4 regions of the Comamonas sp. FG99 genome follow, and region 3 is predicted to be linked to each of the others. Evidence: predicted binding sites of a transcription regulator. Region 3 holds the regulator's gene; each other region holds the start of a gene.
The links. Region 3 encodes sigma-54, which starts transcription at its own class of promoters, with help from an activator protein. Its sites were predicted from a motif close to TGGCANGNAANCTGCTTT; they were not measured.
Positions count from the first base shown of each region.

Region 1: ACODRX_RS00165 (transglutaminase family protein) is a predicted target of sigma-54. The motif match lies at 4,651-4,668, and genes of this name have one in related genera.
Region 2: ACODRX_RS05100 (isopenicillin N synthase family dioxygenase) is a predicted target of sigma-54. The motif match lies at 1,122-1,139, and genes of this name have one in related genera.
Region 4: ACODRX_RS11075 (phenol hydroxylase subunit) is a predicted target of sigma-54. The motif match lies at 2,287-2,304, and genes of this name have one in related genera.

Region 1 covers NZ_JBMDII010000001.1:37,872-45,102, reverse strand. Annotated here, with positions in the region: gene ftsY (signal recognition particle-docking protein FtsY) at 1-471, opposite strand, end outside; gene ACODRX_RS00185 (M16 family metallopeptidase) at 545-2,002, shown strand; gene ACODRX_RS00180 (M16 family metallopeptidase) at 2,067-3,413, shown strand; gene rsmD (16S rRNA (guanine(966)-N(2))-methyltransferase RsmD) at 3,413-4,030, shown strand; gene coaD (pantetheine-phosphate adenylyltransferase) at 4,079-4,576, shown strand; gene ACODRX_RS00165 (transglutaminase family protein) at 4,704-7,231, shown strand, end outside.
Region 2 covers NZ_JBMDII010000005.1:83,731-90,961, forward strand. Annotated here, with positions in the region: gene ACODRX_RS05095 (ABC transporter substrate-binding protein) at 1-815, opposite strand, end outside; gene ACODRX_RS05100 (isopenicillin N synthase family dioxygenase) at 1,241-2,251, shown strand; gene ACODRX_RS05105 (chloride channel protein) at 2,290-3,621, shown strand; gene ACODRX_RS05110 (c-type cytochrome) at 3,633-4,310, opposite strand; gene ACODRX_RS05115 (NIPSNAP family protein) at 4,345-4,671, opposite strand; gene ACODRX_RS05120 (acetamidase/formamidase family protein) at 4,668-5,975, opposite strand; gene ACODRX_RS05125 (GlcG/HbpS family heme-binding protein) at 6,019-6,549, opposite strand; gene ACODRX_RS05130 (porin) at 6,586-7,231, opposite strand, start outside.
Region 3 covers NZ_JBMDII010000024.1:10,027-17,257, forward strand. Annotated here, with positions in the region: gene ACODRX_RS16455 (hypothetical protein) at 1-438, shown strand, start outside; gene ACODRX_RS16460 (aspartyl/asparaginyl beta-hydroxylase domain-containing protein) at 547-1,458, shown strand; gene ACODRX_RS16465 (TauD/TfdA family dioxygenase) at 1,466-2,512, opposite strand; gene ACODRX_RS16470 (class II aldolase/adducin family protein) at 2,533-3,330, opposite strand; gene ACODRX_RS16475 (tripartite tricarboxylate transporter substrate binding protein) at 3,327-4,304, opposite strand; gene ACODRX_RS16480 (LysR family transcriptional regulator) at 4,440-5,339, shown strand; gene ACODRX_RS16485 (RNA polymerase factor sigma-54) at 5,340-6,893, opposite strand; gene lptB (LPS export ABC transporter ATP-binding protein) at 6,921-7,231, opposite strand, start outside.
Region 4 covers NZ_JBMDII010000013.1:96,991-104,221, forward strand. Annotated here, with positions in the region: gene ACODRX_RS11060 (aromatic/alkene/methane monooxygenase hydroxylase/oxygenase subunit alpha) at 1-653, opposite strand, end outside; gene ACODRX_RS11065 (MmoB/DmpM family protein) at 686-967, opposite strand; gene ACODRX_RS11070 (aromatic/alkene monooxygenase hydroxylase subunit beta) at 983-1,975, opposite strand; gene ACODRX_RS11075 (phenol hydroxylase subunit) at 2,026-2,232, opposite strand; gene ACODRX_RS11080 (sigma 54-interacting transcriptional regulator) at 2,576-4,270, shown strand; gene ACODRX_RS11085 (GntR family transcriptional regulator) at 4,275-5,006, shown strand; gene feaR (transcriptional regulator FeaR) at 5,193-6,134, shown strand; gene ACODRX_RS11095 (aldehyde dehydrogenase family protein) at 6,240-7,231, shown strand, end outside.

The DNA.
Region 1 (7,231 bases), on a different contig from region 3:
CTCGGTGGCCTTGGCTTCCTTGACGCGGCGCTTCAGGTCGGCCAGCAGATGCTGCGTGGCCTTGACGCCGGTATCGGCCATCAGCAGCGCTTCTTCCAGCTCCTCGTACAGCTGCTCATCGATGCGCGTGCCGGTGAAGACGGTGGTGATGCTGCTGCCGGTCTTGCGCAGCCCGCTCTTGAGCCGGAACATCCAGCCCTGGCGCTCGGCCTCGCTGCCCGTGCTGGTAACGGTGGGTGGGTCATCCGCCTGCGGTGCCGGTACAGGCGCAGGTACAGGTATAGGTGCCGGTGGCGCGGGCAGGGCGGCGGGAGCCGGTGCAGGGGGGGGCGCCGCCTCGCTCTTGCCGAAGGGGTTGCGCAGCCAGCTCTTGCCGGCGGGCGCTTCTGGCTCCGTGGGGGCGGGTGCCGGCGCCGGGCTGGCGGCTGCGGGATCGGCGGTGGGGGATTTTTTCTTAAAGAAACTGAACATTGGCGGCTACGTAGAATCACACCGGTCTGCAGCCCCGACCTCGATGGGCTGCCAACGGTATTGGTCCTATTCTATGAAACGTTCCCTGTCCCTGCTGGCCGCTACGGCCTGGATCGCCTGTGCCGCTGCCTCGGCGGCACCTCCCGCTGCTCCTGTCGCCAAGGCAGCCGCGGCTCCCATCGCCACCAACGCCGCCGGCGCGCAGCAGTTCACGCTGAAGAACGGCATGAGCCTGATCGTGCAGCCCGACCGGCGCGCGCCCACCGCGGTGCACATGGTGTGGGTGCGGGTCGGCTCCATCGACGAGGTGGATGGCCGCTCGGGCCTGGCCCATGCGCTGGAGCACATGATGTTCAAGGGCACGCCCACGGTGGCGCCGGGCGATTTCTCGCGCAAGGTGGCGGCGCTGGGCGGGCAGGACAATGCCTTCACCAACCGCGACTACACCGGCTACTACCAGCAGATCCCAGCGAACCGGCTGGAGCAGGTGATGCGCCTCGAGTCCGACCGCTTTGCCCACAACCAGTGGCCCGACAGCGAGTTCAAGAAGGAGATCGAGGTCATCAAGGAAGAGCGCCGCATGCGCACCGAGGACAGCCCGCGCGCCAGCCTGATGGAGCAGCTCAACGCCGCCACCTTCGTCGCCTCGCCCTACCACCGCCCGGTGATCGGCTGGATGGGCGACCTCGATTCGATGACGCCCGACGATGCGCGCGAATTCCATCGCCAGTGGTATGTGCCCGCCAATGCCGTGGTCGTGGTGGCCGGCGACGTGGATGTGGCCCGGGTGCGGGCGCTGGCCGAGAAATACTATGGCTCCATTCCCGCCCGCGCGCTGCCGGGGCGCAAGCCCCGGCCCGAGCCGCAGCAAAAGGGCGTGCGCCGCGTCGACTACAAGGCGCCGGCGGAGCAGGCCTATGTGCTGATGGCCTTCAAGGTGCCGGACCTGGAGTCGCTCAATGCGCCCCAGGCCGGCGACCAGGATGCGCTGGCGCTGCTGATGCTCTCGGGCGTGCTCAGCGGCTACGACGGTGCGCGGCTGGACCGGCGCCTGACCCAGGGCGACAAGCGCGTGGCCGATGCCACTTTCAGCGGCGCCAACGTGGTCAACCGCGGGCCGGCGACCTTCGTGCTGGGTGGCATTCCCGCCAATGGCCACAGCGCCAAGGAAGTGGAGGACGCGCTGCGCGCCGAGGTGGCGCGTGTGGCCCAGGAAGGGGTGAGCGATGCCGAGCTGGCCCGGGTCAAGACCCAGTGGACGGCCTCGACCGTCTATGAGCGCGATTCGGTCTTCGGCCAGGCCAACGACCTGGGCTCGAACTGGGTGCAGGGCCTGCCGCTCGATGCCAACGACAAGCTGCTGGTGCTGCTCAAGACCATCACCCCGGCGCAGGTGCAGGCCGCGGCGGCCAAGTACTTTGGCGATGACCAGCTCACCGTGGCCACGCTGGTGCCGCAGCCCCTGTCGGATGCCGACCGGGCGGCGCAGCGGCGCGCAGGCGATGCCAGCGCCAATGGTGCGGTGCATTGACTGTCAAAATCCATAGCTGATTGCCTAATACAGATAAGCCCTGTAGCCAAATTCGATGCAAAAAATGATCCATTTCCCATTCTCTCGCCGGCTTGCGCAGGCCGCCCTGGTCGGGGCCGGCGCGCTGCTGTCCGCCCACAGCGCCTGGGCGCTGCTGCCCATCCAGCACTGGACGCAGGACAGCGGTGCGCAGGTCTGGCTGGTCGACAGCCCCACCATCCCGATGGTGGACGTGCAGCTGAACTTCGATGCCGGCAGCCGCCGCGACCCGGCCGAGCAGGCCGGCCTGGCCAGCGCCGCCGCGCGCATGGCCTCCAAGGGCGTCAAGGCCGACGCCAGCCAGCCCGCCATGGACGAGAACGCCATCGGCGAGGCCTGGGCCGACCTGGGCGCGAGCTTCAACGCCGGCGCCAGCGAGGATGCGCTCAGCTTCTCGCTGCGCTCGCTCAGCGATCGCAGCCTGCTGGAGCGCGCCGCCGACCTGGCCGCGCGCCAGATCGGCCAGCCCAGCTACGATGCCGCCATCTGGCAGCGCGAGCGCGAACGCTGGAGTGCGGCCATCAAGGAAGGCGACACCCGCCCGGGCGTGGTCGCGGCGCGGGCGCTCAACGGCGCGGTGTTCGGCGCGCATCCCTACGGCCAGCGCCCCACCGAAGCCACGCTGGCGCGCATCGATCCGGCCGCCATGCAGGCCTACCTGCTGCGCCATGTCGACGCCTGCCGCGCCAAGGTCACGCTGGTGGGCGCGCTGGACCAGGCGCAGGCCGATGCGCTGGTCAAGCGCCTGCTGGCGCGGATACCGGCCCAATGTGCGGCGCTGCCCGCGGTGCCCGCGGTGCAGCCGCTGGCCAAGGCAGAGCAGCAGGACATTCCCTTTGCCGCCGCGCAGGCCCAGGTGCTGCTCGGGCAGCCCGGCATCCGCCGCGCCGACCCGGACTTCCTGGCCGTGCTGGTGGGCAACCATATCCTGGGCGGCGGCGGTTTCGCGTCGCGGCTGATGGAGGAGGTGCGCGAGAAGCGCGGCCTCACTTATGGCGTGTATTCCAGCTTCAGCCCGGGCCTGGATGCCGGTGCCTTCGTCGTCGGCCTGCAGACCCGGCCCGACCAGGCCGCCCAGGCCTTGCAGGTGACGCGCGAGGTGCTGCAGAAATTCATTGCCGGCGGCCCCACCGACAAGGAGCTGCGCGACGCCAAGGACAACCTCATCGGCGGCTTTGCGCTGCGCATCGACAGCAATGCCAAGCTGCTGGGCAACGTGACCAACATCGCCTGGAACGGCCTGCCGCTGGACTACCTGGAGCACTGGAGCGAGCGCGTCGAGGCGCTGACCGTGCAGGACGTGCGCCGCGCCATGGCGCGCATGGTGCAGCCCGAGAAAATGGTGACCGTGGTGCTGGGGGCCAAGCCCTGATGGCCCGCGCCAACCCCAAGCCGGTCCCTGCCCGGCGCGGCGCGGCCGGCGCCAGCGGCGAGATCCGCATCATCGGCGGCCAGTGGCGCCGCACCCGGCTGCAGGTGCTGCAGCGGCCCGATCTGCGGCCCACGCCCGACCGCGTGCGCGAGACCCTGTTCAACTGGCTCGGGCAGGACCTTGCCGGTTGGCGCTGCCTCGACGCCTTTGCCGGCAGCGGCGCGCTGGGCTGGGAAGCCGCCTCGCGCGGCGCCGCCGAGGTGCGCATGGTCGAGTCCGACGCCGGCCTCGCGCAGCAGTTGCGCGAGCAGGGTGCCAAGCTGGGCGCCGGCATGGTGCACATCGTGCGCGGCGACGGCGTGGCCGCGCTCAAGGCCAGCGCGCCGGGCCACTGGCATGCGATCTTTCTGGACCCGCCGTTTTCCGGTGCCTGGTTCGAGCCGGCCCTGCAGGCCGGCCATGCGGCGCTGGCCGACGACGGCTACCTGTACCTGGAGGCGCCGCAGGCCTGGGGCGCCGAGGCCCTGGCGCCGCTGGGCTGGGCGCTGCACCGCCACCTGAAGGCCGGCGCCGTGCATGCCCACCTGCTGACCAAGCTGCGACCGGAGCCCGCGTAGAAATCGGCTATGCTGCGGCGGTCTGCGCTTTGACACGAGGAATTGCCTGTGACCCCCCACGTCGTCGCCGTCTACCCCGGCACCTTCGATCCGATCACCCTGGGCCATGAGGATGTGGTGCGTCGCGCCTGGCAGCTCTTCGGCCATGTGATCGTGGCCGTGGCGACCGGGCACCACAAGAAGACCATGTTCTCGCTGGAAGAGCGCCTGGCCATGGTGCGCGAATCGGTCCAGGGCTACGAAGGCGTGCGGGTCGAGACCTATGACGGCCTGCTGCGCGACTTCGTGGTGGCGCAGGGCGCGAACGCGGTGGTGCGCGGCCTGCGCGCGGTGACCGATTTCGACTATGAATTCCAGCTCGCCGGCATGAACCGCTCGCTGATGCCCGATGTGGAGACGGTCTTCCTCACGCCCAGCACGCGCTACCAGTTCATCAGCAGCACCTTCGTGCGCGAGATCGCCACCCTGAGCGGCGAGGTGGACCAGTTCGTCTCGCCCCATGTGGCGGCGCTGCTGGCCAGGAAAGTGGCACAGCGCAGCGCCTGAGTCCGCTGCCCCGGCCGAAGCCGGGGCGATGGATCCCCCTTGGTGCGCGGTGCACCAATTCGGTGCGTTGTCCGTGGCCTGGAACTTGCATGCGCTGGCGTGGACGCCACCAAGAACCGGGTATTCCATGTCCATCCATGCCGCACTCCACCACGTCACGCACTACACCTACGACCGCCTTGTCGAGCTGGGGCCGCAGACCGTGCGCCTGCGCCCGGCGCCGCACTGCCGCAGCCGGGTGCTGTCGTATTCGCTGCGGGTAGAGCCCGCGCAGCATTTCATCAACTGGCAGCAGGACCCGTTCTCCAACTACCAGGCGCGGCTGGTGTTTCCCGAGAAGACGCAAAGCTTCAAGGTCGAGGTCGATCTCGTGGTCGAGATGGCGGTGTACAACCCCTTCGACTTCTTCCTGGAGCCCGAGGCCGAGCAGGTGCCCTTCCAGTATGGCGACACGGTGCGCCAGGAGCTGGCGCCCTATCTCGCCGCCGCGCCGCTGACGCCGCTGCTGCAGGCCTACCTGGACAAGACCAGGAGCCATCTGGGGGCCGAAGGGCAGCGCACCATCGACTTCCTGGTGAACCTCAACCGCCAGGTGGCGCAGGACATCCGCTACCTCATCCGCATGGAGCCGGGCGTGCAGACGCCCGAGGAAACCCTGGAGAAAGCCAGCGGCTCCTGCCGTGACTCGGGCTGGCTGCTGGTGCAGCTGCTGCGCCACCTGGGCCTGGCGGCGCGCTTCGTCTCGGGCTACCTGATCCAGCTCGCACCCGACGTCAAGGCGCTCGACGGCCCGAGCGGCACCGAGCACGACTTCACCGACCTGCACGCCTGGTGCGAGGTCTACCTGCCCGGCGCCGGCTGGATCGGCCTGGACGCCACCAGCGGGCTGCTGGCGGGCGAGGGCCATATCCCGCTGGCCTGCACGCCGCAGCCTTCGGGAGCCGCGCCCATCGAAGGGCTGGTGGACGAGGCCGAGGTGGAGTTCAGGCACGAGATGCGGGTCACGCGCGTCTACGAATCGCCGCGCGTCACCAAGCCCTACAGCGACGAGCAGTGGCAGGCGGTGCTGGCGCTGGGCGAGCAGGTCGACGCTGATCTGCAGGCCGGCGACGTGCGCCTGACCATGGGCGGCGAGCCCACCTTCGTCGCGGTGCATGACCGCGATGCACCCGAATGGAACACCGATGCGCTCGGGCCGACCAAGCGCGGCTTTGCCACCGAACTGGTGCACAAGCTGCGCGCCGAATACGGCCAGGGCGGCTTCCTGCATTTCGGCCAGGGCAAGTGGTATCCGGGCGAGCAGCTGCCGCGCTGGGCGCTGTCGATCTGCTGGCGCGCCGATGGCCAGCCGGCCTGGGGCAACCCGCAGCTGTTCGCCGACGAGCGCGAGCCCTCGCACTACACCAGTGCGGACGCGAGCCGCTTCGTCCATGCGCTGGCGGGCAGGCTCGGCCTGAGCGGGCGCCACATCGAGGCCGGCTATGAGGACGTGTTCTACTACCTGTGGCGCGAGCGGCGCCTGCCGGTGAATGTCGATCCGTTCGACGCGCGGCTGGACGACGAGCTGGAGCGCGCGCGGCTGCGCCGCGTGTTCGCGCAAAAGCTCGACGCGGTGGTCGGCTACGTGCTGCCGCTGCAGGCGGACGACGGCCCGGCGGCCGCGGGTAGCCGCTGGAGCACCGGGCCGTGGTTCTTCCGCGACGAGCGCATGTACCTCGTGCCCGGCGACTCGCCCATGGGCTTGCGCCTGCCGTTGGACTCGCTGCCCTGGGTGAGCGCGGGCGACTACCCCCACCAGATCGCGCAGGACCCGAGCGCGCCGCAGGCGGCGCTGCGTGCCGCCGCGGCGATGCGCGCGCGCTATGCGATGCAGGCGCCCCAGCCGCTCGCCGAGGGCGAAGGCGGCGGCATGGCCGATCAGGTCGGCAGTGCTGGCAGTGGCGAAACCGTGCGGCTGCCGGCGCGCTTCACCTCGGCCCAAGGGCTGCTGCGCACCGCGCTGTGCGTGGAGGTGCGCGATCCGCAGCGTGCCAACGGCCCCCGGGCCGAGGGCGCGGCCGACCGCGGCGGGGTGCTCTATGTCTTCATGCCGCCGCTGGCGCGGCTGGACGACTACCTTGAGCTGCTCGCCGCAGTCGAGGCCACGGCCGAGGCGCTGGGCGTGAAGATCGTGCTCGAAGGCTATCCGCCGCCGCGCGATGCGCGGCTGAAGCTGCTGCAGGTCACGCCCGACCCCGGCGTGATCGAGGTCAACATCCACCCCGCGCACCACTGGCGCGAACTGGTGCAGCACACCGAATTCCTGTACCGCGCGGCCTGGGAGTCGCGCCTGTCGGCCGAGAAGTTCATGACCGACGGCCGCCACACCGGCACCGGCGGCGGCAACCACATGGTCATGGGCGGCGCCACGCCGGCCGACTCGCCCTTCCTGCGCCGGCCCGAGCTGCTGGCCAGCCTGCTGCTGTACTGGCACAACCACCCCAGCCTGTCCTACCTGTTCAGCGGCCTGTTCATCGGACCCACCAGCCAGGCACCGCGCGTGGACGAGGCGCGCAACGACCAGCTGTACGAGCTGGAGATCGCGCTGCGCGAGATCCGCCGCAACCGTGAGCTGCACGGCCAGCACATGCCGCCGTGGCTGGTGGACCGCACACT
Region 2 (7,231 bases), on a different contig from region 3:
TCGTCGAGGATGGGCTCGCGCTGGCGGATGGCGGCCATCGCGGCTGCCGGGTTGGCCAGGGTCTCGACGATGGCGCGGTTGCTGGCGCGCAGGAAGGCCGCCACCGCCCCGGGGCGCTCGGCGAGCAGGCTGCTCGAGGCCAGGATGGCATTGCCGTAGAGCTGCACGCCCGCATCGGTGTAGCGCAGGATGGATAGCTGCTCGGGCGGCAGCCGCGCGAACAGGGACACCGCCGAGTCGTGAAAGTAGGTGGCGGCATCCACATCGCCGCGCACCATCACGTTGTCGCGCGCCGAGAACTCGGTGGTGGCCCAGGTGAACAGGTCGGGCGGCAGGCCGCGCTTGCGCGCCACCAGCGGCCACGCGCGGCGTGTGGACTCCACCGCTGCGGCCGCCACCTGCTTGCCCCGCAGGCTGGCGAAATCGGTGGTGATGCCCCGGTCCTTGCGGCCGATGATGACGAAGGGCGCGCGGTTGTAGTACTGGTAGACCGCCTGCACCCGCGGCGAGCCGGGGTTCTGCGCCTGGAACTCGATCAGCGAGCTGATGTCGCCCAGGCCCAGCTGGTAGGCGCCGCTGGCGATGCGGGCGATGGAGGCCACCGAGCCCGAGCCCACGTCGATGCTCACCTCCAGCCCCTCGGCGCGGTAGTAGCCTTTTTGCAGCGCCAGGAAGAACGGCGCGGTCTGCCCGGTGACGCGAAAGTCCAGCGTGAACCTGAGAGGCATCAGTGCCTGGCCCTGTGCATGTGCGGCGGGCAGGGCGGCGCAGGCGCCGATGGCGGGAAGGGTGGAGAGGAAATGGCGGCGTTGCATCTGGAGGTCCCTGGAGCTGCGAAAGAGACCGACCGGTCCGTACGGGGCCGGCGGGCGCGGCATGAGCAATTTCCGGGCTGTGCATGGCACGGGCTGAACGCTTCTACTCGTGGCAGTCGGTATGCAAATGCCGTGCCTGCTCGGGGCTGCCTTGGCTGGGCGCAGGCAGATGCAGGACGGCGGATGCTGCCGTGCATCAAAGTGGTGCCGGTGCGCTTCAAGGCGTGGCAGCGGCCGCACGCCCGAGGTGCGCGGGCCGCGGGGAGCGCGGAGGGGTCGAATGCCTTGGCCGGGGACTGCGCCGCCTGGCCCGGGAATTGCTACAGCTGCCTTGCAGAGTAGAAGCGTTCAGCGCGCAGGCCGGCAGGGCCGGGGCGTGGCAGGTCATTGCTCTCGTTCGCTGTTCAACCCAGGAGCCCCTTGCCATGACCCCATTTGCAAACACCCCATCCACCGCCGGTCATGTGCTCGGCGAACTCGCCAAGGAAGCCCGCATGGGTGCGATGGGTGAGGAAACCCAGGCCCGCGAGGTGCGCATCATCGACCTTTCGGACTTCACGCGGCGCAAGGCGGAGATCGCCGAGCAGCTGTGGGACGCGGCGGTGGAGATCGGCTTCTTCCAGGTCTCGGGCCATGGCATCGCGCTGGCCGACATCGATGCCGCGTTCGCCCGGGCCGAGCAACTGTTCGCGCTGCCGCGCGCGCTCAAGGAGCAGTGGCCGCTGGCGCGCAACGCGGGCTGGGAGCACAAGGCGCAGATCCGCCCATCGACCCGCACCCCGGACCAGAAGGAGTCCTACCAGGTCACGCGCCCGCGCATGGCGGGCCTGTGGCCCAGCGAGGAGGAGCTGCCCGGCTTTCGGGCGGCCACGCTGGCCTTCGAGCGCCAGTGCTGGGAAGTGGGCATGCGCGTGCTGTCGTGCTTTGCGTACAAGCTGGGCTTTGACGAGGGATTCTTCACCCGCGCGCACGATCCAGAGGCCGGCAGCTACCAGAGCACGCTGCGCATGCTGCACTATTTTGCGGCCGATCCCGCGCTCGAGGGCGGGCCGGGCCTGTGGCGCGCCGGCGCGCACACCGACTTCGACTGCCTGACCCTGCTGTTCCAGCGCGTCGGCCAGGGCGGGCTGCAGGTGCTGCCGGGCAAGGAGATGCAGACGCAGCGATGGACGCCGGTGGAGCCGGTGGCGGGCGTGATCACCTGCAACATCGGCGACATGCTCACGCGCTGGAGCGACGACCGGCTGCCCAGCAATTTCCACCGCGTGCGCAATCCGCTGCCGCACGAATACCAGGGGCCGCGCTACAGCCTGGCATTTTTCTGCCAGGCCAACGAGGACGCGGTGATCCAGGGCCCGGCGGGGAAATATCCGCCCATCACCGGCGCGGAGTACCTGCGCCAGCGCATCAGCGCCAATTTCTCCAACCGCTATTGAGTGGGGGCGAGCGCGGGGGGCTTCTATAATCGGCGGCGATGTCTTTGCGATCGCTTCTGCCCGAATGGACGATCCGCCGTGCGCGGCGGCTGTGGGACAACTACGGGGTGCTGTGGCTGGGCGCGATCTGCGTGGGCTTCGTCTCGGTGGCCTATGCCAAGATCATCGACCATGGCTTCGAGCTGTTTCGCGGCATCGTTGCCCACGGCTTCTGGCTGCCGCTGATCATCACGCCGGCGGGCACCGCGCTCGCCGCCTGGCTCACGCGCCGCTGCTTTCCCGGCGCCGAAGGCAGCGGCATACCGCAGGTGATCGCCACGCTGCAGGACGGCCGCCTCGCGCCCCGCCTGCTGTCGCTGCGCATCATGTTCGGCAAGATCGCGGGCTCCTTCATCGGCATCCTGAGCGGCCTGACCATAGGGCGCGAGGGGCCGACGGTGCAGATCGGCGCCTCGCTGATGTATGCCATGCGCAAGGGCTACCGCCGCAGCAGCGTGCAGATCGAGCACCAGCTGGCGCTGGCCGGCGCCGCGGCCGGGCTGGCCGCGGCCTTCAACACGCCGCTGGCCGGCGTGGTCTTCGCCATCGAGGAGCTCAGCCGCAGCTTCGTCGCGCGCAGCAGCGGCGCGCTGATCACCGCGATCATCTTCTCCGGCGTCGTCGCGCTGGGCCTGCAGGGCAACTACCTGTATTTTGGCCGCATCCAGGCTATCACCGATTTCCAGTGGGCGCTGGTGCCCACGCTGATCGGCGCCGGCGTGCTCACCGGCGTGGCCGGCGGCCTGTTCTGCTGGCTGCTGCTCAATGTGGCGCGCTGGATGCCGCAGCGCCTGCAGCAGCTGCGCCGCGAGCGCCCGGTGGCGTTTGCCGCGGGCTGCGGCCTGGTGATTGCGGTGATCGGCCTGGTGTCGGGCGGCGTCACCTTCGGCAGCGGCTATGCCGAGGCCCGCAGCCTGCTCGATTCGCACGAGACGCTGAACCCCGCATATGCGCTGCTCAAGTTCGGCGCGCTCATCGCCTCGTACCTGTCGGGCATTCCTGGCGGCATCTTCGCGCCTTCGCTGGCCATCGGCGCAGGGCTGGGCAATGCCCTGTCGCACCTCAGCTCGGTGATCGCATTGCCGGCGCTGGCCGCGCTGTGCATGGTGGGCTATCTTGCCGCGGTCACGCAGTCGCCGATCACGGCCTTCGTGATCGTGATGGAGATGATCGACGGCCACCAGATGGTGATTCCGCTGATGGCGGTGGCGCTGCTGGCCAGCCAGGTGTCGCGGCTTTTCTCGCCGTCGTTCTACCACACGCTGGCGCACCGCTTCGCGCAGCAAAGCGCGCCCGCGCCTGCATCCGCGCCCGCACCCCCACCGGCCTAGGGCCGCCGCACTCAGCGCATCTGCGCCAGGAAGTCGGCCACCGCCTCGATGTCTTCCGGCCTCAGGTGCGGCGCGATCATCGTCATCAGCTTGCCGCGCCCGCCGCGATTGGCCTCCCAGTGGCGCAGCTGGTTGGCCAGGTAGGCCGGCTGCTGCCCTGCGAGAGCCGGGAAGTCAGGCGCCATGCCTCGTCCATCAGCCCGGTGGCAGGAGGCGCAGGCGGGCAGGTCGTTGGATGGATTGCCGCTGAAGTAGATCTTCTTGCCGGCCTCCACCCGCGCGGGATCGCGGGGCTTGGCGGTGAGCGGCCGCTGCTGGGCGTAGTAGGCCGCCACGTCCAGTATCTGCTGCTCTTTCAAGGCGGCCGCCAGGGGCTGCATGATGGGGCTTGAGCGGTGGGCCCGCTGCCCCGCCGGCGCCTGGAACGCCCGCAGCTGCTTGGCCAGGTATTCCGGAATCTGCCCCGCCAGGCGCGGGTAGTCCGGCATCGTGGGGTTGCCCCCCGGCCCGTGGCAGGCCGCGCAGGTCTGGTTGGCGATGATGGCGCCTTGCTCGGCGCGCCCCTTCAACGGGGCGGCGGGGGGCGCTGGCGGACTTGCCGCAATGGCCGTGCCCGCCAGGCTGCATGCGCCCGCCAGCGCAATGCCGGCGAACGATCCGCGGATGCCAGGGTTTCTCTGCTGCGTCATGTCTGTCTCACCTCTCGAGGGTTGTCTGCGGGATTCATCCCAGCGGCTGCACCGTGGGCGACCAGGGCATGGGCCTGAGCAGGCGGCTTTCCTGCTGCACCACCAGGCCCTGTACCTGCTCCAGGTACTGCTGCCAGCGCGGATCGCGCTGCAACCGGCCGCGGCGGGTGTTGCGGTCTTCGAAGCTCTCGAAGGCCCATTGGTGCACCACCTGGTTGAGCACGCCGGTTTCGCTCACGAAGTAGCCCGCCAGGCGCTGGTAGATATCGCGGTGCGCCGGCAAACCGAGGCTTTCGTAGGCGGCCAGAAAGCGCGGCAGGGCGCCCGGGCCGAGGGTGTAGGTGCGCTGCTCGATGATCACGATCCGGTCCTGGTCCGGCGGGAGATGGCGGCGATCTGATCGGCGCTGAATACGCTCTTGGGCACGATGGCGTGCACTCCCTTGGGCGGCACATTGCTGTACACCGTCTTGAGCTGGTGGGCGTACTGCGTCACGCGGACGCTGCCCGCGATGCTGAGCAGGGAATACGCTTCGACGCGCTCGATCTGCGCTGCCGGGGCGAGCCAGTCGATGGCGTGCAGCAGCGATTCGGACAGCGCATCTTCCAGGGTCTTGCCATAGCCCATGCTGATCCAGTGCGTAGGCGTTTCGGCCAGCAGGCTCTTGAGCGGCGAGCGCTTGTGCAGGATGTACTGGATGCGCATGTCCTCCATGGCCGTTTCGATGGCGGTCTGGTTCACCACGCCGTCGCCCTGCGCCGCGTGCGAGTCGCCGGTCCAGATCTGGCCGCCGGCGCGCTGCACGGGCAGGAAGATCGAGCAGCCTTCATTCAACTCGCGCAGCACGATGTTGCCGCCATAGGCGCCGCTCAGAATGCCGCTCACCGGCTGATCGCCCGCCGGCATCGCCGCGATCACCCCTTGCGTCGGGCGCAGCGCATAGGCGATGCCGTTCTTGAAGCTTGCCTGGGTGCGGTCGGCGTCGAATTTGAAATACTGCAGATACGGCTGCTTGAACTCGGTAGGCAGGGCGCCCACACCCATCGGCGCGCTGTTCCAGCCCCACTCGATGGGCCGCAGCCTCAGCATGCGGCACTCGATCCAGTCGCCCGGCTCCGCGCCGCGTATCGCAACCGGCCCGACCAGCGAGTAGGGCCCGGCGGGATAGCGCTTGCGAATCGGCTCGCGCTCGTCGAACGCCATGCCGTACTTGGCTTCGTCCGCCCAGTTCACCCAGGTGTTGGGGTAGTGCACCCAGTCGCCCGAGTCGATGGTCACCGCGGGCGGCGCCTTGGGGTCCATGGCGCCCACGCGCACCGTATCCTTGTTCGAGGGCAGCTCATGGCGCCGGCCCAGGGGCACGCCATCCTTGAAGGGTTCGGGCGTGGCGCCGCCATGGGCCGGGTCCGCGGAGGCGCTGGCGCAGCCCGCCAGCGGCACCAGCGAGCCCAGTCCCAGCAGGGCGCCCCAGTTCAGCGCCGCGCGGCGCGAAGGCGAGCGCAGCGATTTGCTGCGTTCGTCGGCCAGGCGGCGCACGGCTTCGGAGTCGATGCCGTCGCCCTGGGGCATGGCCGCGTCGCCCGCGATCTTGTGGACGCATTCGGACAGGCCCGCGCAGCATTCAAAGCGTGCGTAGCCGCCGGTGGTGGAGGTGGAAGTAGTCATGGTGGATTTCCTGCAGGTGGATGGGTGCCGGCCAGCCGGCGGTCTAGGGTTTTTCCGAGGCGCCGATGGCCTGGATGCCGGAGCGCCCGGCGTCTTCGTCCAACTGGGACGATGCCGCGCTGGCGCCCACGGCGCCGATGAGTACGCCACCCTTGTAGATCGGCAGCGAGCCTTGCGATGGGAACATCGGCCCCCCGTAGGACAAGGAGCTGATCTGCCCGAACACGATGGGATTGGCCTTGTAGCGCTCCATCAGCTCCTTGCCCGATACCCCGCCCGTGGCCACGCTGGCAATCGCCTTGCCGCGGGCCACGTCGAAGCTGCCGAATGGCACGCCATCCATGCGGGCGGCCGCGACCACGTAGCCGCTGGTGTCGACCACCACCACCGACATGCTGGCCTTGTGGGCCCGCGCATAGGCGGTGGCGCCTTCGATGACCTTGATGGCCTGCGCAAGCGAAATGTTGGCGACCGCCACCGTGCCCTCGGGCTGGGCGGCCAGCGCGCCGCTGCCGGCCGCCAGCAGGCAGGCGCCAGCCAATGCGCGGCTAAGTTGGGTGTTGAATCCTTGCATGTTGCGTATTTCCTTGGGTTGGGGGAGCGCGGAGGGTCAGAAGCGGTGCCGGACGCCGATACCCAGAATGCGCTGCTCGATGAGCGGGTTGCGCTGCAGGTCGCGGTAGGCGATGGCATACACATCGGTGCGCTTGGAGAGGATGTAGTCGTACGAAAGCGACCAGACCCGGCGCTGGCTCGGCGTTGCGGCGCTGTCGTCGCGGATGCTGGAGTAGGCATAGGCCGCCGCAAACTTGCCCGGGCCCACGGGTATGCCGGCGCTCAGCTCGTAGGCCCGGCGCCTGACGTCCTGCGACGAGTTGTATGCATAGCTCTCATGGCTTTGGTGGGCCTGGCCGTAGACCTGCGCGAAGCCGAAGTCGTAGTTGCCGCCCACCATGTACGACTTCTGCTTGCGCCCATTGTCATTGGCGTTCAGGTTGATCTGGCGCGTGGCCACCCCGAGTCCCCAATGGCGCCCCTCGTAGCGCACCGCGCCGTCGAATGCGCGGTTCTGGTGGCTGTCCGGGCCGCTGCTGACCTCGGTGCCGAATGAGTACAGTCCGTCGATCACGAAGCCGTTCAGCTTCGGCGAGAGGTAGTGCACGCTGTTGTTGAAGCGCGTGTCCCCGAGCACATTGCCCTTGAATACCGTGGCAAACGAGGGGCTGAACGTGGTGGAGCCGGGAAGGGGCGAGTAC
Region 3 (7,231 bases):
CAGGCGCTGCAACATTTCGAGGCCTGCATGAAGGGCCCGTTCGCCAATGACCTGGACATCCGCTGGGGCGCCGCGCAGGCCGCCTACGATGCCGGCCAGAGCACCACCGCGCTGCAGCACCTGCAGGCCATCGCCCAGACCGATGCCCACTACCGCGCCGAGGCGGTGGGCCTGCTGGTGGCCAAGGCCTATGCCGCACAGGGCGACAACACGATGGCGCGCAAGTCCTTCGACTTCGCGCGCGACAAGTCCGGCAGCTTCGACGTGACCGCCGAATACGCGATCTGGGCCGCCAGCCGCGGCGACTGGGACACCGCCAACCGGCTGCAGGCCGAGCTGCACAAGGCCATGACGCCCTGGACGCGCCAGCAGCGCGAGCTCAACCGCGACATGCTCAAGCGGCTCGACGCCGCCTTCGCGCAGCAGCCCAGAAATTGAGGCGATATCGGCCGTAAACGCTTACCCATCAACCGCTTTATGCTTCTATTTATATAGCAATATCGCCTGCTGCCGCCAGGGTCGAGGCCCTGCAGCTACACTCGCGGGATGGCCAAAACCGTCTTATTGCTCATCGTTGCCCTGTTTGCCGGCTGCGGGCTGTACATGCACCTGCGCGGCAAGGTACGCCACAAGGCGCTGCGGCAGATGTTCGACCACTCGACCTTCACCGCGCCGTTCAACGTGTTCATGCTGGCCTTCTCGAAGGTGCCGCGCACGCCCTACCTGCCCACCAGCACCTTCCCCGAGCTGGCGCCGCTGCAGGCCCACTGGCGCGAAATCCGCGAGGAAGCCATCAACCTGCACAATGCCATGCAGATCAAGGCCGCGGCCAACAACGACGACGCGGGCTTCAACTCCTTCTTCAAGACCGGCTGGAAGCGCTTCTACCTCAAGTGGTACGGCGATGCCCACCCCTCGGCGATGGAGCTGTGCCCCAAGACCACGGCCTTGGTGAAATCCATTCCTAACGTCAAGGCCGCGATGTTCGCCGAGCTGCCGCCCGGCGCCAAGCTCAACCTGCACCGCGACCCGTACGCCGGCTCGCTGCGCTACCACCTGGCGGTGCTGGCGCCCGACGACGACCGCTGCATGATCGAAGTCGACGGCCTGCCCTACAGCTGGCGCGAGGGCGAAGGCGTGATCTTCGACGAAACCTACATGCACTGGGCCGAGAACCGCAGCGAAGGCAACCGCATCGTGCTGTTCTGCGACGTGGAGCGGCCCATGACCAACCGCTTCGCCCAGTGGCTCAACGGCTGGCTGGGCAAGAACGTGGTGGCCGCCGCCAGCTCGCCCAACAACGACGGCGACCCGCGCGGCCTGATCAGCAAGCTGTTCAAGATCTCGTTCTACATGGGCCAGTACCGCCGCCGCTTCAAGGCCTGGAACCCCACGGCCTACAAGCTCACCAAGTTCGGGCTGATGATCGCGGTGGTGGCGGCCTTCGTCTGGTGGTGACGGGCGCTCAATCCAGCAGCGCCACCTGAACCTCGCGCGGGCCGCGGTAGGGGTTGCGGCCATGCCAGACCTGCAGGTTGTCGAGGATCATCACGTCGCCGTCCCGCCAGGGCCACTGGTAGGTGAAGCGATCGCACAGCGCCTCCATCTGCGCCACTTCGTCTTCGCTCAGGCGCTCGCCATTGCCCAGCGACGCGCCGGTGCGGTACTTCTGGTGCCGGCGGTAGGCCTGGCTGCGCGCCTCGTCCTCGACCTGCGGCCGCATGTGGATGACCGAGCGGTACAGCTTCTGCCCCGTGGCCGGGTGGGTGACGAAGGGCTCCAGGTCGTTGAAGACCGTGAGGCTGCCGTCGTCGTGCCACAGCGGCCGCAGGCCTTTGCCGGCGCAGATGCGCTCGACATCGGCGCGCTCGTCGGTGAAGAAGGCCTGGTTCCAGCCGCGCTGGTCCATGTCGGCGTAGCTGTCGTCCAGTGCCTGGCTGGGCGGCCCGAAGTTGCGCGTCATGCGCGTGCCCAGCTGCTCCAGCCTGCCGCGGATGGCGGCCGGCATGGCGGCGACGAAGCCGCGCATGTCGCCGATGATGGTCTCTCCGCCTTCGATGGCGGTCTGGCGCGAGAAAAAGGCGATGCGCCGGGGGTAGTCGCGCATGTAGGCCATTTCGGAATGGATGGCCAGCCGCACCGAGCTGGCCAGGCGGGTCGATTCCATCACCTGGCCCTGGATGGCCTTGCGCGGCGCGCGCCCGCCCTCGTAGCTGCCCGCGAACTGCGGGAAAAGCGCGGTCAGCGCGCCGAAATCCGCCGTCTCCTCCAGCGCAAAGCCGCGCAGCACGATGCCGCCGTGCGCGACGATCAGGCGGTCGAGCTGCGGGCGCGAGACGCGCACCCAGTCCAGGAAAGCCTGGCGTTCGGCCAGCGGCCCGCCTTCGCGGCAGCAGATGAACAGCGGCGCCTGGCCGGGCACGCGCTCGTAGCAGTAGACATCGTCGCCCAGCTGGTGGATGGATGCGGGCACGGCAACGCCGGCCAGCTCTTCAGTGAAAGTGGCTTGCATGGAAATTCCTCTCAAAAGCTTCAATCGCGATAACTGGAGTCGAGCCGGTCCATCTCGCGGCGGATGGCCGCCCATTCGCGCTCGCCACGCACGGGCACCCTGGCAAAGGCGTCGCGCGTGGACTGCACCGCGGTCGCATCGGCCAGCCGCAGTTGCCCGGCCGCCATCGCATCCACCTGGATGCGGCAGGCCGACTCCAGCCAATACAGGTTGAAGAAGGCCTCGGCGATGGTGCGCCCGCCCACCAGCAGACCGTGGTTGCGCAGGATGGCCACATGGTGCCCGCCCAGGTCCTGCACCAGGCGCTCCTGCTGCGGCAGCAGCACCTCGGGCCCGCTGAAGTCGTGGTAGGCGATGCGGCCGTGGAACAGGCAGGCCTGCTGCGACAGCGGCAGCAGCCCGCACTCCATGGCCGAGACCGCCGTGCTGGCCCGCGTGTGCACATGCAGCACGCACTGCAGGTCGTGGCGCGCCGCATGCACCGCGGTGTGGATCACATAGGCGGCCGGGTTCAGGCCCAGGCCGATGTCGGGCTCATAGAGGATGTCGCCGTTCAGGCGGATCTTGAATAGCCTGGATGCGCTGACCTCGGTGTACAGCAGCCCGTAGGGGTTGAGCAGGATGGCCTCGTCCTCGCCGGGCACCCGGGCCGTGATGTGGTTGTAGATCAGGTCGCTCATGCCGTAGCGCTGCACCGCGCGGTACAACGCCGCGAGGTCCTGGCGCAGCCGCCACTCGGCCTCGCCCACGCCCCGCCCGCGCCAGTAACCCGCATCGTAGCCGGTGGCCATGTCCGCTGCTTGCAGGTGCGCCGTCATTGGAGGGCCAATCCCAGTTCGCGGATATTGTCGCGGTCGGCCGCGAACTGGCGCGCGGCATAGTCCGAGTAGTCGCGCGCGCCGAGGAAGCGGTCGGGCATGGATTCCATAGCCAGCGCGCGCTGGTAGTTCCCGTCGCGGGTGGCGCGCTGGATCGCATCCTGGATGCGGGCGACCAGCGCGGCATCCATCTGCCTGGGGCCGGCAATGCCGATGACCGACTGCACCGTGATGTCATAGCCCAGCTCGGCCATCGTGGGCACATCGGGCCAGCCCGGCAGGCGCCCGGGCTCGGCCACCGCCAGCAGGCGCACCTTGCCGGCCTGGGCCATCGCGCCCCAGCCGGCCTCGAACATCACATCCACATGGCCGCCCAGCAGTGCGGCCATGGCATCTGCGCCGCCCTTGAAAGGCACATAGTTCACCGCAATGCCGGCCTTCTTCTGCCACTGGCCGGTGGCGATCTGCCCCAGCGAGCCGGTGCCCACGGCCGCCACGTTGAGCCTGCCGGGATTGTCCCTGGCATAGGCCACCACCTCGGCCAGGCTTTTCCAGCGCGAGCCCGCCGGCACCGAAACCGCGTAGGTGTAGCTGGTCAGCCCGACGATGTAGCTGAAGTCCTTGAGCGGGTCGTAGCTCACCTTCTGCAGGTGCGGCAGGCGAAAGACCGCGGTGGTGATCACCGCCAGCGTCGCGCCGTCGGGCGCGGCCCGGGCCATGGTGGTGGGGCCGAGCGTGCCGCTGGCGCCAGGCTGGTTGAGCACCACCACCGCCGGCCCCTGCGCCGACAGCGCATGGGCCAGTGCCCGCATCTGGGTATCGATGGGCCCGCCCGCGGGGAAAGGCACGATGAGGCTCACCGGCCTGGCCGGCCAGGCCGGCGCCGCCCGGCCCAGCGGCGCGCACAATGCCGCGCCGCAGCCAGCCGCCAGCTGCAGCCATGCGCGCCGGCTGCTGGAATACTGTGATTGCATGATGTCTCCTGATACGTGGGGCTTGCCGTGGATTCACGGCCGTTACAGCGTTTTCAGTGTAGGAAAGACATCCGTTATCAGTAATTCCCACAAGCTGGCATTGCAATGCCTTGTGAGAATATCCGGGATACCACCATGCGCATCGAAGACCTGCAGACCTTCCAGGCGGTCACCCGCTTTCCCAGCCTGAACCAGGCCGCCGCCGAGCTGGGCGTGTCGCAGTCGACGCTGACCAAGACCCTGGCCCGGCTCGAGGCCGAGACCGGGCTCAGGCTGTTCGAGCGCTCGCGCCAGGGCATCGCGCTCACCGAGCTGGGCCGCACTTTCGCCAAGTACGCGCAGAACATCTCGATCACGCTCGACGCGATGCATGCCGAGATGGGCGACATGCACGCCGCGCGCGCCGGCAAGGTACGCCTGGCCACACTGCCGCACCTGCTGCCCAGCCTGGTGTCGCCGGTGATGCGCCGCTTCCTGGCATCGCGCCCGCTGGCCACCTTTTCGGTCTCCACCAGCCTGAGCCCCCACCTGCTGGCGCAGCTGCAGACCGGCGAGGTCGATCTGGTGTGCGCCTCGATCCCGGACGAGATCCCCGCCGGGATCGCGGTCGCGCCCATTGGCGCGCTGCAGGTGCAGATCGCGGTCAGCGCCAGCCATCCGCGCCTGCAGGAGCTGCGCGGCTTTGCCGACCTGGCGCGCGAGCGCTGGATCGTGCCCGCCAGCTCGATCTACCTGCGGCAATGGCTGAACCAGCGCTTCGTGCGGCTGGGGCTGCCGCTGCCGCGCATCGCGGTGGAGAGCAATGGCTCGCAGCTCGCCTTCACCGAGCTGCTGCGCCACACCGACCTGATCGGCATGCTGCCATCGCACACGCTGGGCCAGCCAGAAGGCGCCGGGCTGGTGGGCCTGGCGGGCGAAGGCATGCGCTGGCAGCACGACTTGGCGCTGCTGTGGCGCGAGCAAGGCCATCTGTCGGCGCTGACGCAGGAGTTCCGCGACGCCATGCTGCAGGCCGGGCAGCAGATGGTGCTGTGACTACAGCGTCTTGCGCAGGTTGGCCGGCGGTATCCGCAGCGCCTCGCGGTACTTGGCCACGGTGCGGCGCGCGCATTCGATGCCCTGCTGCTGCAGCAGCTCGGCGATCTTGCTGTCCGACAGCGGCTTGTTCGGATTCTCGGCATCGAGCAGCTGCTTGATCAGCGCCTTGACCGCGGTGCTGGACGCGCTGCCGCCAGCCTCGGTGCCCAGGCCCGAGCCGAAGAAGTACTTGAGCTCGAAGGTGCCCTGCGGCGTGGCCATGTACTTGGCCGTGGTCACGCGGCTGATGGTGGATTCGTGCAGGCCCAGCTCGTCGGCGATCTCGCGCAGCACCATGGGGCGCATGGCCAGCTCGCCGTGCACGAAGAAGTTCTTCTGCCGCTCCACGATGGCTTGCGACACGCGCAGGATGGTGTCGAAGCGCTGCTGGATGTTCTTGATGAACCAGCGCGCCTCCTGCAGGCGCTGCTGCATGCCGGCATGGCCCTGCTCGCCCTTGTGGCCGCGCATGGCGCTGGCATAGAGATCGTGCACGCGCAGCTTGGGCATCACCTCGGGGTTGAGCTGCACCCGCCACTGCGGCGCCTGGCCGGCGCGCGCGGCGGCGCCCGGGCGCACGATCACGTCGGGCACGATCACGTTGCGCTCCACGTTGGCGTAGGGGCGCCCCGGGCGCGGCTCCAGCCCGGCGATCAGCGCCATGGCCTCGCGCACCACCGCCTCCTTGCAGCCGGTGAGCTGCACCAGCTTGCGCACATCGCGGCGCGCCAGCAGATCGAGCGACTCATGGCAGACCAGCAGGGCCGTCTCCAGCGCCTCGGCACTCTTGTGCCGGCCGCGCTGCAGCGCCTTGATCTGCAGCACCAGGCATTCCTGCAGGTTGCGCGCGCCCACGCCCACCGGCTCCATGCTCTGCAACAGGCGCAGCGCCACCGTCAGGTGGTGCATCACGGTGTCCAGCGCCTCGGCATCCTCCGCGTCGGCCAGGTTTCCGGCCAGCTCGACCAGCGGCTCTTCGAGATAGCCGTCGTCCGAAAGCGATTCGATCAGGAAATACAGCGCGGCCCGGTCCTCGGGCGACAGCCGCAGCGCCAGCGCCTGGCGGTGCAGCGCGTCCTGCAGCGACTCGTGGGCATGGGTGTGGTCGAGGGCGGAGTAGTCCTCGTCGTCGCTGCCGGCGCCGCGCGCCGGCATGTCGCCGCCCCAGTCGTCGGTGGCGGTGTCGCGGCCGTCGTCGCCCTCCCAGGGCAGGGCTTCGGCGCTGACCTCGGCCACGGGTTCGGCATCGAACTCGGCGGTGGCGCTTGTCTCACGCACGCTATCAGCTACAAAATCAGAAGCAACCTCGTCGGCGGCCGGCTCGCGCGGCGCGGCTTCCGCCGCTGTCTCGGCCTCATCCTCGGCCCGCTCCAGGAACGGATTCTCGTCGAGCATCTGCTCCACTTCCTGCTGCAGCTCCTGGGTGGACAGCTGCAGCAGCCGGATGGACTGCTGCAATTGCGGGGTCAGCGTCAGGTTCTGCGAAACCTTGAGCGACAGGCCGGGCATCATGGACACGACTCTACAGGCCCGCTCGGATCACATGCGGAAGTGCTCGCCCAGGTACACCCGGCGCACATCGGCGTTCTCGACGATCTCCTGCGGCGTGCCCTGCGCCAGCACCCGCCCATCGCTGATGATGCAGGCGTGGTCGCAGATGCCCAGGGTCTCGCGCACGTTGTGGTCGGTGATGAGCACGCCGATGCCGCGGTCCTTCAGAAAGCCGACGATGCGCTGGATCTCGATCACCGCGATCGGATCGATGCCGGCGAACGGCTCGTCCAGCAGGATGAAGCGCGGCTGCGTGGCCAGCGCCCGGGCGATCTCCACGCGCCGGCGCTCGCCGCCGG
Region 4 (7,231 bases), on a different contig from region 3:
TGCGCCGCGCCCGACATGAAGGGCACGAACAGCAGGTTGGTGAGCACGTATTCGAACGAGAAGCTCACCGCCGTGAGGAACTCGAAGGGCCCGGCCGTCAGCGCATCCTCGAAGAAGGACTTGGGCACCGACAGGTACCACACCCGGTCGAACCAGTGGGTGGAGCTGTGCATGCCGTTGAAGTACTTGTTGTAGTTCGACAGCGCATGCGTCTCGGTCTGGAAGTGGCGCAGCTCGTCGATGGACTGCATCTGCGCGGCCACGCGCGCTCCCGGCCCGGTGAAGTGCCGGCCCACATGCGCGAAGCCGCGGTGGGCGTAGTACTCCAGCGGCACCACGCCCTGGATGAACAGCTTCAGGGCATTGAGGTAGCGCGCATCGGTCACGCCCAGCTGGCCGTTGTTCTGCGCGAAGGCCTCGATGACCGCGTAGAGCTTCTTCTCCTTCTCGCCCTGGTACTTCCAGTAGGCGTCCATGGTCAGGCGGAACGGGTCTTCCCACTTGTCCCAGTCGTGGATCTTGATGCCCTCGAACTTGTCGTAGGGAAAGACCTTGTCCATGGGCTGGTAGGTGGTCTCCCAGCCCAGGCCGCGCGTCATGGCGGTGTAGCGGTCCTTCAGACCCAGCTTTTTCTTGATTACGGGTGCGTCCATGGTGTCTCCTTGGAATGCGTGATGCGGTGGCTTTACTGGTTCCAGCTCAGGCGGAATTCGTCGTCGTCCTCGTCCACGTTGCCGGACAGCGTGACCAGGTTGATCTGGATCTGCTGCAGCTCGTAGGGACGGCCGGTCTGCTCCTCGATGCTGGCGCGGCGCACGACCAGGCTGCCGGGGGCGTCGATCTTCACGAGGCCGGGCGAATACACGGCCTGGGCATGGCTGTTGTCGGCGAGGATGGCGTCCACCACGGGGCGCGACTCCTCGTTGTCCTGGAAGGCGATGAACACCTTGGATACGGCTTGGTTCATGCTTGGCTCCCGTGTTCAGACATCCAGGCCGGCCTTGCGGGCGCGGGCGTCGAGGTCCTGGCGCACCCCGTCCAGCACGGCGGCGCCGCGCGCGCCCAGGGCCAGCTCGGCCACCGGCGCGAGGGCCGCGCAGGCCTGGCCGGCATGGGCCTGGTACCAGCGCGAGAGCTGCTCGCGGTTGGGCTGCGACTCGGCCGCGGCCACCTTGACCACCGCATCGATCCAGCGCGCGCTCTCGGCGTGCCACTCGGGCATGAAGGCGGTGAGCATGGCCACCGCGGTGCCGCCCTGCACGGCCACGTCGTCGTCCACGAAATGGTTGTAGACCAGCGGGTACAGCAGGCCGTCCAGCGCCAGGTTCTGGGCCACGAACAGCTCCATCGGGTCCTGCATCACCAGCAGGGACTCCACCAGGCTGCGCAGCGGCTGCCAGGCCGGCGCCTGCATCCAGTCGTTGCGCCCGGCCTCCAGCACGCCGGGCTCGTCCATGGCCAGGCCCAGCCGCGTCAGGTACTGGGCCACGCCCAGGTGGTCCATGGCATGCATCATGGCCGGCGCGGTGAACGGCGTGCCATAGCCGCGCGAGCAGACCTGGCAGTTGTTCATGTTGCCGCCCCAGGCCACATGGCGCAGCGGCATCAGCACCTCGCACACCTTGGAGCGCAGGGCATCGGGCATCTTGCCCGCCAGGCCGCGCGACTCCACGAACTGGTAGTTGGCCTCGACCGCCTCCTGCTGCCGGGCGCGGGCCATGGTCCAGGTGGCGTAGTAGAACTGGCGCGGATCGCGCAGCGCGTTCCAGTCGGCCATGCGGATCGCGGTGCGCCCGGTGTCGAACAGCTCGAACTCGGGCTCCCACAGCGGCCGGTAGTGGAAGTGGTGCGTGGGCTGGACGCCCAGCGTCGCCTCCAGATAGCGCGAGGCGGGCTTGTCCCCCGTATAGGCCGCCACGCGGGCGAAGGTATGGCGCAGCGGCTGAAGCTCGCGCGCCTGCAGTTCAATGTTCATGGGCGTCGTCTCCTGTGGGTGTCATCGGTCTCTATGGATCTGGGCGGGGCCTACAGCACGGTGGCCTGCTGCCTGCGGCAAAAGGCCTGGAAGTCGGCCTCGGTCATGGTCAGCTCCACCACCAGCTCGGGCCAGCCGACGGAGAACTCGAACTCCACGAAACCATTGCCGCGGCGCTGCAGCACGCGCACCGAGCGGCGCGAAAGATCGCAGGCGGGCAACTCGGGGGGCATCGCGCAAGGGCTGGTCGTATCCATGGTGTATTCCTGTCGGTTCGTTGGCTGGTTGCTGGCAGGTCCGTGCCCAGCCTGTTTGCATGCGCCGTGCCAATCCATGCCCGAAACACAAAAATATCGATAAATTGAGGGTTAGCACCTAGGCCAGCCACCCTCCTCGGCCGCCTGCTCCGGCCCGCATCGGGGCAAACCCTGGGCTGCGCTCGGCACAAGGCCTCGCGTTTGCGCGCTGCAGCATGATCAAATGGTGAAGTGGCTGGAACGATGTGCGCAATTCATCACCCCGCCCCCGCATCGGGCGAAAACCGCGGACTGCGGGTCAATCCGCATGGTCAATAACAGTGTTTTTATCGATAGTTTTGAGATGCCCACGCCCGCCCCAGCCCTGCCCTCCGATGCCGACCTGCGCAGCCTCGTGCGCTTTTCCACCGACGACGGCCTGATCTGGCTATCGGGCGAGCGCATGCTGCTGCTGCACTCGGCCTCGCTGGGCGCGCTGCGCCGCGAGCTGATGGACACCGTCGGCCCCGATCACACGCGCCGCCTGCTGCTGCGCGCCGGCTATGCCGCGGGCGGGCGCGACGCGCTGCTGGCGCGCCAGATCCGCCCCGACGCCAGTCCGTTCGAGATGTTCGCCGTGGGCCCCCAGCTGCACCGGCTCGAAGGCGCGGTACGCGCCACGCCCGAAATCTTCGAGATCGACGAGGCCGCGGGCCGGCTGCGCTGCACCGTGCGCTGGGACCACAGCTGGGAGGCCGAAGTGCACCAGCGCACCTGGGGCCCGCAGGACGCGCCCGCCTGCTGGATGCTGCTCGGCTATGCCTCGGGCTACACCAGCGCCTTCTTCCGCCGCCCGGCGCTGTTCAAGGAAGTCCAGTGCTCGGCCTGCGGCCATCCGCATTGCCTCATCGAGGGACGCTTCCTGCACGAATGGCCCGACGGCGAACTGATGGCGCGCGACTACGACCCCGACTCCATGCTGGTGCGCATCGACGAGCTGCAGTCGCAGGTCGAGGCGCTGCGCACCGGGCTGCAGCCCTGCGACGACCAGGGCCCGCTGCTGGGCCACTCGCGCGCCTTCCGGGGCGCGGTGGAGCTGCTGCGCAAGGCCGCGCCCACCCAGGTCACCGTGCTGCTCACCGGCGAGACCGGCGTCGGCAAGGAGCGCTTCGCACGCGCGCTGCATGCCATGAGCCCGCGCGCGGGCAAGCCCTTCGTCGCCATCAACTGCGCGGCACTGCCGGCCGAGCTGATCGAAAGCGAGCTTTTCGGCGCCGAAAAGGGTGCCTACACCGGCGCCAGCGCCACCCGCATCGGCCGCTTCGAGCGCGCGCACGGCGGCACGCTGATGCTCGACGAACTCGGCGAGCTGCCGCTGCCGGCGCAGGCCAAGCTGCTGCGCGTGCTGCAAAGCGGCGAGCTCGAGCGCCTGGGCGGCAGCCGCCCGACGCGGGTCGATGTGCGCGTCATCGCCGCCACCAACGTCGACCTGGAAAAGGCCGTCGAGGAAGGGCGCTTCCGGCGCGACCTGCTGTACCGCCTGAACGTCTACCCCATCCGCATCCCGGCGCTGCGCGAGCGCGTGGACGACATCGAGCTGCTGGCCATGCACCTGCTGCAGAAATACGCCGCGCTGCACGGCAAGCCGGTGGCCGGCATCAGCGACCGGGCGCTGGCCGCGCTGCGCGGCCACCGCTGGCCCGGCAACGTGCGCGAGCTCGAAAACCTGATGGAGCGCGGCCTCATCCTCACGCCGCCCGGCGAGCTGATCGACGTGGCCACGCTCTTTCCGCAGTGGAGCGATGCGGGACACAGCGGCATCGATGCGCAGGGCTACCTGGCTCCGGAACCAGCCGCCCCGGGCCACGGCAACGCGGGCGGACTCTACGACGCCATGCAGAGCCAGGGCCTGTCGCTGGAGGCGCTGGAGGACGGCCTGCTGCAGGAGGCCGTGCGCCGCGCCGGCGGCAACCTGGCGGCCGCATCGCGCGCCCTGGGCATGACGCGGCCGCAGCTGAGCTACCGGCTGTCGCGCATCCGCGAGCGCGCCAAGGAGTGAACGCATGGCCAAGAGACCCTTCATCCAGCGCCTGCTGATGCACGATGCCGAGATGCCCGCCGGCCATGCCTCGCGCACCCTGACCGAGCAGACCTATGCGGAGCTGCGCGCCGACATCATCGAGGGCCGGCTGCTGCCCGGCAGCAAGCTGCGCATAGAGCACTTGCGCCAGACCTATGGCGTGGGCGCGGGCACGCTGCGCGAGGCGCTCACGCGCCTGGTCAGCGACGCCCTGGTCACGGCCGAGGGGCAGCGCGGCTTTCGCGTCTCGCCGATCGCCATCGACGACCTGGAGGACCTGACGCGGCTGCGCGTGCACATCGAGACCCAGGCCCTGCGCGACTCCATACGCCATGGCGGCGACGCCTGGCGCGCCCAGCTGCGCGCCAGCTACGAGGAGCTGTCCTCCTTCGAGCAGCCGCTGTCGCGCGCCCAGCGCCGCCCCTGGGAAGCGATGAACCTGAGCTTCCACGAGGCCCTGCTGGCGGGCCAGCCCTCGCCCTGGACGCAGAAGGTGCTGCGCCTGCTGGCACGCCATGGCGAACGCTACCGCTGCTACGCGATGGACCTGCCCGGCATGACGCGCGACGTGCATGCCGAGCACACCGAGATCTTCGAGCTGGCCATGGCCGGCCAGGAGGCGCGCGCGGCCCTGGCGCTGGAGGCGCACATCTGCGCCACGCCGCACGAGCTGCTCAAGGCGCTGCGCGAGGGCCGGGTGGTACTGCCGGGCTAGGCCGCGGCCTAGCCGCGGCTACGCACAAACCCTGTGCCGGCGGGAGTGGTGCGAAAGTTCAGCCCCGCCTACAATTTTGCTTTTTTGCAGAGCCTGTTGCGCGCAGGCGCGGTGTGGTGTGGTGTGACATGGCGTAGCGCGCCCAGCCTGGTCCGATTTCTGCCGTAGCCGTGAAGGAGTGATGCCATGCTGCAGCCAGCGACCCCGGTTGCGGGTCTCGCGACTCGCGCCCAGCGCAGCGACGTCTTCGAGCAGTGGCTGGACGATGTCAATCGCGTCTGCGGGACATTCGGCGCCGAGCCCCTGGGCGAGCATTTCACCGGGCAGCTCAGCGACCGGGGCAGCGGCAGCCTGCGCGTGAGCCTGGCGACGCTCGACCAGCTCACGCTGTTCAAGGATTCATCGCATCTGGACTCGCGCGAGCGCTGCTTCTATGCGGTACTGCAATTGCGCGGCGCGTCGGTGGTGCAGCAAAGCGGGCAGGACACCAGCCTGGTGGCGGGAGACCTGACCCTGCTCGACGGCAACCGGCCCTTCCGGGTGCTGGTGCCGCAGCAGTCCTGCCAGGTTTCGATGCTGTTGCCCGCCCCCCTGGTCGAGCATGGGGCGCCCGGCACCATTGCCTGCGCCAGGCGCATCGACAGCCATCTCAGTTTTGGCAAGTGGGCCAGGCAGCTGGTGCTGGATGCCGCCGCGCAGCGCGAGCAGGAGCTGACGCTGGCGGAAGTCGAGGCACTGCAATCGGCCCTGATCAGCCTGCTTCGGCCGGCCATCTGCCCGATGCCGCTGGCAGAGATGGACAACCACGAGAAGCTGTACCAGCGCGCCTGCGCCTTCGTCCACGAACACCTGCGCGACGACGAACTGCTGCCCGAGCAGATCGCCCGCGCCGTCGGGGTTTCGGTGCGCGGCCTGTACCGGCTTTTCGCGCGCCGCAACGAAACCGTGAGCCGCTACATCTGGGACCGCCGGCTCGATGCCTGCGCCCAGGCGCTGCGCGGCAGCTCGGCCAGCATGACGGCCGTGTCGCTGGAATGGGGCTTTACCAACATCAGCCACTTCTCGTCCGCCTTCAAGGATCGCTTCGGGCAGTCGCCAAGCCAGTACCGGCACCAATACCGAAGCTGACACGCAACTTGGCAGGCACGGCCAAGCATCTGGCAGGAACAGCAAAGCACCGCCCAGCGCCCTCTCCTATGCTTGTTTCCCAACAACAGCATCAGGAGACAAGCCATGGAACTCTTCCCGCCCGGGCAGGAAGTGCAGTCCTTTCTGCGCCAGCCGCATGGTAGCTTCATCGAAGGCGCCAGCGTACTCGCCGGCGAGCCCCACCAGGTTCTGGACCCATCGACCGGACAGGCGATCGCCCAGGTGCATTTTGCCGACGGCAGCACCGTGGAGCAGGCCGTGCTGTCGGCGGACAAGGCCTTTCGGGACGGGCGCTGGAGCGCGCTGCGCCCGGCCGAGCGCGAGCGCATCCTGCTGGATTTCGCCACCCTGCTCGGCCGGCATGCGGAAACGCTGGCGCAGCTGGAGACGCTCAACCAGGGCAAGTCCATCCATGTCGCGCGCCTGCTCGATGTGGGCGGCTGCGTGGAGTTCATGCGCTACATGGCGGGCTGGGCGACCAAGATCGAGGGCCGCACCATGGATGTCTCCATCGCCTTGCCGCCCGGCGCCAGATTCACCGCCTATACGCGCCGCGAACCGGTCGGCGTGGTGGCCGGCATCGTGCCCTGGAACTTCCCGCTGCTGATCGCCGCCTGGAAGCTGATTCCCGCGCTGGCCGCCGGCTGCACCGTGGTGCTCAAGCCCTCGCCCGAAACCCCATTGACGGCCCTCTACCTGGCGCAGCTGGCGCTGCAGGCAGGCCTGCCGCCCGGCGTCTTCAACTTGCTGCCCGGCGGGGCGCAGACTGGCCAGGCCCTGGTGTCGCACCCCCTGGTGCGCAAGATCACCTTCACCGGCTCCACCCACGCCGGCCGCCAGGTCGGCCAGGCCGCGCTAGAGCGCATGGCGCGCTTCACGCTGGAGCTGGGCGGCAAGAATCCCATGCTGGTGTTCGAGGACGCGGACATCGCCCAGGCGGTACAGGGCGCGCTGCTGGGCGGCCTGACCAACTCGGGCCAGGTGTGCGCCGCGGCCTCGCGTTTCTTCGTGCACCGCTCGCGCCACCAGGAATTCGTCGACGCGCTGGCGGCCGCGGTGGCTGGCATGCGGATCGG